4 regions of the Paenibacillus sp. FSL H8-0315 genome follow, and region 3 is predicted to be linked to each of the others. Evidence: riboswitches for the same ligand, from Rfam matches in the RefSeq annotation. Region 3 holds a riboswitch; each other region holds the start of a gene.
What was found. A riboswitch is a leader RNA that binds a small molecule or an ion and turns the genes downstream of it on or off. The one in region 3 is predicted to bind cobalamin.
Positions count from the first base shown of each region.

Region 1: linked by a shared signal. The riboswitch ahead of MHB56_RS16855 (anaerobic ribonucleoside triphosphate reductase) and the one ahead of MHB56_RS18980 (DUF4430 domain-containing protein) in region 3 are both predicted to bind cobalamin.
Region 2: linked by a shared signal. The riboswitch ahead of metE (5-methyltetrahydropteroyltriglutamate--homocysteine S-methyltransferase) and the one ahead of MHB56_RS18980 (DUF4430 domain-containing protein) in region 3 are both predicted to bind cobalamin.
Region 4: linked by a shared signal. The riboswitch ahead of MHB56_RS18310 (S-layer homology domain-containing protein) and the one ahead of MHB56_RS18980 (DUF4430 domain-containing protein) in region 3 are both predicted to bind cobalamin.

Region 1 is NZ_JBBOTA010000001.1:3,873,450-3,875,653, forward strand. It holds gene MHB56_RS16855 (anaerobic ribonucleoside triphosphate reductase) at 1-852, opposite strand, end outside; cobalamin riboswitch at 1,095-1,329, opposite strand; gene MHB56_RS16860 (MTH1187 family thiamine-binding protein) at 1,708-2,016, shown strand; tRNA gene MHB56_RS16865 (tRNA-Thr) at 2,110-2,181, shown strand.
Region 2 is NZ_JBBOTA010000001.1:1,419,085-1,421,288, forward strand. It holds gene metE (5-methyltetrahydropteroyltriglutamate--homocysteine S-methyltransferase) at 1-982, opposite strand, end outside; cobalamin riboswitch at 1,138-1,343, opposite strand; gene MHB56_RS06185 (undecaprenyl-diphosphate phosphatase) at 1,443-2,204, opposite strand, start outside.
Region 3 is NZ_JBBOTA010000001.1:4,375,272-4,377,475, reverse strand. It holds gene MHB56_RS18980 (DUF4430 domain-containing protein) at 1-1,481, opposite strand, end outside; cobalamin riboswitch at 1,652-1,854, opposite strand; gene MHB56_RS18975 (GAP1-N2 domain-containing protein) at 1,978-2,204, opposite strand, start outside.
Region 4 is NZ_JBBOTA010000001.1:4,205,288-4,207,491, reverse strand. It holds gene MHB56_RS18310 (S-layer homology domain-containing protein) at 1-969, opposite strand, end outside; cobalamin riboswitch at 1,133-1,333, opposite strand; gene MHB56_RS18305 (cellulase family glycosylhydrolase) at 1,675-2,204, shown strand, end outside.

The DNA of each region.
Region 1 (2,204 bases), 500 kb from region 3:
ATTGATTCCTTGCTTGCATTTGAAGATTTGAATCGGGAACACTGGTGTTTCTCCGCTGCCAAGTCCGTTCATAGTTGCGGTTAGCAGAGAACTGATCACAAGCTGACCTTCTGGTGAAGTACAAGTACCGTAGTTGATGCTGGTAAACGGTATTTGTCCACCGGATCGGCTGGACATGGTATTCAGATTATGTACCATACTTTCAGCCGCTTGCAGAGTTTCGATTTCGGTTTCCTTTAGTGCAAAACGGAACGCTCTTGGATATGACTCCGCCAGATCGGTCCGGCTCATCGTAATCTCGCCCAAAGATTCGTCAGCTTGTCCTTCTTCAAAATAATCCAGACCCTTGCGGAACAGCTTGGCGAAGGATTTGGTTACATAAGGTGCCAGATCGTAATCGAGTTTATTGGCGGATACACCACCATATTGAGCATTTTGCTGGGATTGGAAAATAATCGCTACCAGAGACATAGCTGTCATTATTGAGTTCGGAGGACGAACGCTGCCGTTGCCGGTATTGAAACCTTCACGGAGAAGTTTATCAAACGGGATAAAAATACAGTTCGTCGTTCCAATCGCGTATTGATCCAGATCATGCACATAGACGACATTGTCATCAATAGCCTGCACTAGCTGTGGCGGCATCGTAAAATTGCGGGCGTACCATTTTGAATATTCACTGCCGAACTTGCTCATTTTACCGGAGAAACTCTCTCCATTCAAATTGGCATTCTCGCGCAATAGGTCCATATCCCGACTGTCGATAATATCCCGGCCTAAATCAATGAGCTCTTCTAAAAGAACTTCCCGTGCATTTTCTACTCCATTAAATTGTCTCTCCAACAACGTCATTGTACAGCTCTCCTCTCAGTATAAAAGAAAAACATCTATCATCAAATCCATATATCCATAAGAAGTTGGACTGCTATAAGCAGTCGTATATTTGTTCAGATTACATAAAAAAAGCATCCCCTACCCGAGGATGGCAGAAAATGCCCGATGCGTTATGTAAATATCCACACGGATATTTGCAGAGGTCTCTACGTAGATGACCGCATGCGGACACCATCCCTGTTCCTCGCAGGCATCAATAGTTGGTGTCGTCGAAACAGGTAGGTCTCCTGGCTTCCGTGGGATCTCTCGGCGCCTTCCCAAGGGTGTTCCTAACCCTCAGTGGCATTTGCCGGGAGATGTGGATTCTCAAGCTTCCCAGAAGCTTAAGAAGGCCATCCGGTTACAGTGGCGGGACCGCAGCGGATTCTCACCGCGCTTCCCTATTAAGCTCTAAATCCGGTTAAGGATCAAAGCGCCTGTCTCCACTATATTTTGTTGTCGTTAGATAAAAATAACCCAAGATGTTGTGTTTGTAAACAGTTTTTTAGAAAACCCGCGCGGGGAGCGGGTTCTTTAAAAGTACTCCACAAATGATCCACAGGCTGTCCATAAGTAATCCACAATTGATCCACAGGGAGATGCGAAATGATTCATAAATTGTCCGAAAAGATGCCACAAAGAGTCCATAAATATAGTGCAGATGACCCTAGAATTTGCTCATGAGAAAATACTCTTAGCCCAAAGTCATATTTTGGAGTAATCAGAAGAAATAGAAGAGATAAGGGAGGATAATCTTGCTTAGTTTGTGACAGAGCGGTGGAATTGTTACAATGGAAGGAGACAGCTACTATAAAATTTCGAGGAGGTATTCTCATGCCTATTGCTGAAGTTACAGTTATTCCAATTGGAACAGGCAGCACCAGTCTTAGCAGCTATGTTGCGGATATGCAGCGGGTGCTGAAGACAGTAGAAGGGATTACTTATGAACTTACGTCCATGGGGACGATCATCGAAGGGCCTCTGCAACGCATTTTTGCCGCGGTAGAAGCTTTGCATGAGTCTCCTTTTGACGCAGGTGCAGAACGTGTCTCTACCTCACTTAAAATAGACGACCGCCGCGATAAACCCTCTACTAGCCGTGGAAAGTTAGAGTCTGTGGAGCGTAAGCTACAGGTGGATTAGCAGTTTAGAAGGGCGGAAAACAGGGAGAGATAGGCTTGCGTTTCTGGCTGGAAGTTGTATAATATTTTTTGTTTGACAGAAAAACAGCGTTAAGCTGGTGTAGCTCAGGGGTAGAGCAACGCACTCGTAATGCGTAGGCCGGGGGTTCAATTCCCTTCACCAGCATATCTAAGAATGGCGCAATGGCG
Region 2 (2,204 bases), 3.0 Mb from region 3:
TGCAAGAAGGCTGAAGAATAAGGCGATCAAGCGGCACATGAACGCTGAGCTTTTCTACCAGTTGCAGCTTAGCGTCTAAATCGGAACGCCAGATGTTCCGTCCATCAATAATTCCGGCACCCAGCCATTTGTCCTTCGGCCAGCCAAGACGTTCGATAGAAGCCAGATTCGCTCCACCATCGTGCACAAAGTCAAGACCCAAGCCTTGAACAGGCAACTCTAGCAGTGCCTCCAACGGTTCAGCAGCTTCAAAATACGTCTGTAAAATAATATTCAAGCCCGGCACGGAGCCGGCAATTTCTGTGTATATCGAGTTAAGCAGTGTTAATTCTTCTTTACTTATGCCTGTAACAATCGCTGGCTCATCGATTTGTACCCAGCTTACCCCTTCTTGCTTCAGTTCCTGTAGCAGTTGAACATAGACTGGAACAAAACGTGCAGCAATCTTGGCGATATCTGCCGCTGCGTAACCTTTGGACAGCTTAAGGAAGGTATACAGACCTAAAAGTACCGGTTTACCTTCAATCCCTGCCTGCGATTTAGCAAAACGATAAGCCGCTAGAGGTTTATTTTCAGTCAGGCGTGGTGTTTGTGTGCCGATCTCTGGAACGATATAGTGATAGTTCGTATTGAACCATTTGGTCATCTCACAGGCAGTAGCCTCAGCATTACCACGGGCCATTGCAAAATAAAGATCAAGCCCGATGTCGCCGCCATCATACGTGTACCGTGGAGGTACAATTCCAAACATAACAGCCGTATCCAACACATGGTCATAAAAAGTAAAATCATTTACCGGAATAAGCTCAATTCCTGCCTCTTGCTGGGTCTTCAAATGCTGCAGCTGAATTGCTGCCATTTCGGAGCGGAATTGCTCCTCATTTATTTTCCCCTGCCAGTAGGCTTCCAGTGTCTTTTTCCATTCGCGGTTCTTTCCGATTCTCGGATATCCAAGATTGCTTACTTTTACTTTATTCGTCATCTCGATACACTCCCTCTTCCATCTCTTATTTCAAACTCCAAAGCTACTTGCTTTCCTATAAAAAAGAGCGCCCTTCCCTAAAAAAGTCAAAGGGAAAGACGCCCATGATATACCCATGGTTAACGTCTAACACCTCCCTATCTTCCGTAGGTGAAGCAGTGCTGTTGAAACAGGCAGGTCTCCTGGCTAGCGGCGTCAACATCTTGAGCAGTCTTCCCAGCAGTAGTAAATTGCCAGTGACCTCTGTTGCTCGAGATTCTTCCGTTACAGTGGCGGGACCGCATCGGCTTCGAACCGAATTTCCCTATTAAGCCTACCGAATTACTATTTTCCGGTCAGCACCTGTCTCCGATATCATTCATCATTTGAGTGTCTTAATCTGATGTCATCATACGTGAAAGCCCCAGCAATCTGCAATAGATTACTGGGACTTCTGTTATATCGATTCCTTATAACGGACTTAGAAAAATACGAAATATACTACAGCAGCAAGAATTATACGGTATATAGCAAACGGTAAGAGCTTGATACGATTGATCAGTTTTAAGAAGAAACGCATCGATAACAGCGCAAATAGGAAGGCACTAATAAAGCCTGCAATAAAAAACGGCAACGCGTCCATGGTGAAATATTGCCAGTTTTTCATCAGTGACAACAGACTGGCACCTGCCATGATGGGTACTGCCATAATAAACGTAAAATCAGCAGCGGCACGATGGCTCATCCCGAGGAGTACGCCACCAGAAATCGTCGAGCCCGAGCGTGAAAATCCAGGCCATAACGAAAAACACTGTACAAGACCTACACCAAGTGCCTGTTTGTATGTAATCTGATCTACACTCTCAGTTCTGATCTTCTTCGGCCCAAACAGATCGGCAATAATCATTAATATAGCCCCAATCACTAGACCAATTAACACTGTTGATGTAGAGAATAAATGCTCATCAATATAATCATTAAACAGAACACCTAACACACCTGCAGGCACTAACCCTACCAGAACCTGAGTCAGCTTGAGGTGCCCGCCCTGCTCCAACTTCGGTAGCTCCTCTGTTACAGGATCCAACTGCTTACGGCTGAAACGCTTTAAACCCAACAGATCAATGAACCGATTTCTAAAAATCACAACAACCGCTAATATTGAACCCAGTTGAATAACTACTTTGAAGGTATTTGCCGTATATTGTCCAAATAACTCCTGTGATTTCAGCCACATATCATC
Region 3 (2,204 bases):
ACCTTGTGAGCTCCAATTTGGACCTGAACACCCGCAGCTTTTGCAGTTACAGGAGAGGAAGTATTCGTAGCAGCGTCCCATTTCCACGTCTTACTAGTTACAGTGACGGTAAAAGAATCGCCCTCTTTAAGATTTGCTTTGGAAAGCGTAACGGAATCCACAAGCTTAGTGTCGTCTCCGGCATAATAAACCAGTACCTGATCTGAATCTTTAAGTACAAAATCACTCATGCCTACATCGGGATTAATCCATTTTCCGTCACGCGATACAACATACATCCATCCGTCATAACCACCAAAGCTTCCAGCAACAATATTTCCGATGCCAGTCACATAACTGCCCGAAGGATTCGTGATCGGCAAGTTCGTTTGAAGCGCCAGCTTCTCTAACGCTCCAAGTGCGTTGCCAGCATAGGCGTACCCTTGTGCCAACGTGGCCTGTGGTCCCTCAATCGTTACTGGAGCGTAGATGAGTGAGCTCTGAATGGAGGATTTGGAAAAATCGTATAGCTTACTGTTGCTTCCTTTATACAGCAAATTATAGGCAACCAGCGCCTGAAGCCCTTGCTCTGTCGCCAGAATATTACTGCTTCCACCACGGCTATGGGTGAAGCTACCATCAGCTAGACGATAGCTAAGCAGGTTCTCCATTAGATCCACTTTGTTTTTGGTGTATTCTAATCCACTAGGATCAACTCCGAAGGATGTGAGTCCAAGGATTGCTTGTGCGCTACTTTCAGCACTGTCACCGTAACCCCCATGGCTATCTTGAGCTGCGGATAACCAGGCTACGGCTTGTAGCCCTGCTAAGTAGGCTTCGGGATTATTTTTATGTGCCGCCAGAGCCGTCAAGGTTATCGCTGTCATATCAGGCTCACTTGCGCCTGAGGTTAGTGCAAAGCCCCCATCCGGATTCTGTTTGGAGAGAATCTCCGTAAGGAGTTTATCCGCCGTCCATTTCGCGTCACTTGGGATATTATATTTACCAGAATCCAGCGCAAGTAAAGCATATACCGGATTATTAAGCGTCTGTTCACTGAGCTTGCTATTATTATAAATTTTCTCAATCAGATTATAGCCAGGAGTCGTTCCGTTACCAGCAAAGCTAGTAGGATCTGCACCAATCGCTCTCACTGCGAGCACGATTCGAGCATAATCGGTTACATTGGTGAAATCGCCAGCTGCATCCTTTACTTTTTTCTCAAGCTCTGAAAGGTAACTAGCCGGCAGCTTGTACCCTGCTTGCGCTAATCCAATGGCTTGCCAATCCGATTGCACGCCACCTTTCAAGAGATATTCTGCAGCCGCATAAGTCGCATCCGCAACATTAATCCGCTCCGCAGCAGTTGCCTCCAGACCGGCGCCAGCGCTCGCTTCTGCAAATATTTGTCCTGCTGGAGCAAGAGATGTTCCTAGAATTGAAATGACCATGAATAAGGCCAGCCCAAGTGCTACAAACTTGGAAGACATGATTTTCTTCATTGTTTAACCTCTTTCTGTATAAGAATGGGTACTGCCGGGAATAAGACGCATAACATAAAGACCGCCCCATTGGAGGGCGGTCAGGGAAGATTACAAATCGAGGCTGCGGCGCTTGCTTCCTGCCAACAGTCCATCTGTATATGTTCCACATTCTTACCCCACGAAGAATAGAAACGCTCACGAAAAAGGCAGGTCTCCTGGCTAATGCTTCATCGCTGTTCTTCACCTTCCCACCCTACCTTCGGGGCAGTGGTTTATAGAAGAAACGCTCCGCACATACAGTGGCGGGACCGCGCCGGACTCTTGCACCGGACTTCCCTTTTAAGCAGACGACTAGATTGATAGAGTCTGCACCTTTTCCAGTATGTAGTATCTTATTTTGACATCCATAATCATATCTATTAATACATAGCATGTCTATAGAAAAGCTAAGTATGGGCAGCAAAAAAAATGAACAGCAATACCTCCCGGTAGGTATTGCTGTTCAGAAAGCTTGTTATTCTGCTGTTCCTTCCGGACTTGCAGTCGGGGAGGGTTCAGCACTTGAATCAGAAGCTGGTGGAATATTAGGGTCGGGATCTACGATCAGTGTAAATCTTCCGGCTTTGATCATACTTTTCTCTAGAATTGTCACTCCAGGCTCCAATGTAACCTCAACCTGATAGGAAGGTTGTTCACCTTCAGTCACAGCTGTTGCGGAAGGCAACCCAGTGCTGTCCTCAG
Region 4 (2,204 bases), 170 kb from region 3:
TCCAGCTCCGTCAAGAGCCGTTACAGTAATTGCATTACTGCCTGAATTCAGAGTAGCTTTGTACTCCCCATTTGCAGGTGATAAAGTAACTCCATTCAGCTTCACTTCTGGAGTAATGTCACTATATACATTGTCTGTGACAGCTACTTTGAAGCTTATTTCTTTATTGGATACTTCCTGTTTATCTTGTATGCCACTTACTGTAATAACAGGGGGTTCTATGTCTAATGCATTATTAAGACCGACAAGCGCATGATCTACACTTATTTGAGAGCTTGCCATGTTTTCGAGCACGGAATAGGCTTCATAAACTGCCGATTGCACTACTGGTCTGTCCAAAATAGTTTCTTTATTAGGGGCACTGTTAATCTCGGCGATTTCCGCAGTTAAAGCATCCTTATTGGCAAGTTGAACTGGGATTTCCCCCCAGCCGCCAAGATCAGAACCATAGCCATAAGTGGTGAACTGAGTTCGAATGATGTCACCGTCTTGAGGCTTATAATCGGTCATCCCAAACGGAGGAAACACATTATTTACTGCATACATCCAACCCGACATGGAGGTGTAGTCAAACTGACTTAACCAATCTGGGTCTGCTTTAGTGCCGACTGTATTCCCATCGGCTGAAATCATATCTAAAATATATTGTGGAATATTGACTTCACTTCTGCCACTATCTTTAACTTCTGATAAATAAAAACCACTATCTATATTTCCTAAATATCTATAATTGCCATCACCTAGCGCACGTGTTATTAAAGATGCGCCATTATCGCCTTCATAAATCGGAACTTTAATAGGTTCCTTAATATACCCTTGGCCTAAGGTGAATTTCTCTACGGATACAGATACATACCCTTTAAGGGTAGAGCTTGCTCCATCTGCTTGAGCCGGGATTACACTTGTAGAGAATGTCGTAATAAATACAGCTACAATAAGTAACCACGCTAAAAACTTATTTTTCTTCATTTTTCCATAACCCTTCCCTTCATACCTATGATAAAAAACAGAATAAACTTTCTCATAACCACAAAAAAACCACTCAACATAAACGTCAAGAGGTTAAGATAGTGAACCACGATAATAGCTGGCAAACACTATTCAAGCACCTCTCTATCGATCGTAGAGTTTGATGGTGTAACAGAAAAAGGCAGATATTCTGGCTCAAGTATCATCACCCTTGCTGCCTTCCCAGTTTCCCAGTGGCATTTTGCAAGGACTCCTCTTTCACAGCGGCGGGACCGCGCGGGATTCACACCCGCTTTCCATTTAACCAATCTATGATTGTACTTCCGCAACATTCATAGTTGGCACCTATTTCTAATTTTAAATTTTCATGCTTCATCATAACTAATATATATGCTTTTGTCATGTTATATTTCTTTTTTGTATAACGGGCAGCTAGAGATAATCCTATTGAATAACCAATTTCTACGAGTAGGGTTATTCAAATAATTTCTTTATCCAACTGTGGGGCAAATTAATTTAAATCACTAATTCTTATATGAATTTACCACAAATTAGTAAGGTACTCGCTAAGTGTATTCTATGTTAGGGTATATTCAGAAAGCGTTTACAAAATAAAACTGGAGGTGTTTGCGTTCATTTAACCACCAAGTACAGCGTCAAAGCCAGGTCCAAGCATCCTAAATTTATCTCACAAAGGAGAATTCAATGACTACGCGAATCCAGAAATCCTTCTTATCATTGACACTTGTCACCGCTCTTCTGCTCTCTCTGTTCTCATCCATGGCCGCAGCTGCAACTAAGGACGAGCAACAAGCTAAGGCAGCGCCAAAGAGTAAGATCCAATCCTATGTAGACGAAATGCAGCCCGGATGGAACCTTGGCAATACTTTAGATGCTACAGGTGAGGATGAAACCTCCTGGGGCAATCCACGTGTGACCCAAGATCTTATTAAAAAGATCGCCGCTCAAGGCTATAAAAGCATTCGGATTCCTGTGACCTGGGATACTCACATGGGTGCGGCACCAGACTATACCCTAGAAAAGGCCTACCTCGACCGTGTGGAAGAAGTTGTCGGCTGGGCACTGGACGCCAAGCTTTATGTCATGATTAATGTCCACCATGATTCCTGGCTATGGGTAAGCCATATGGAAGAAAAACACGATGAAACGCTGGCACGTTATAATGCAGCTTGGACTCAAATTGCCGATCGCTTCAAGGACAAATCCGATAAGCT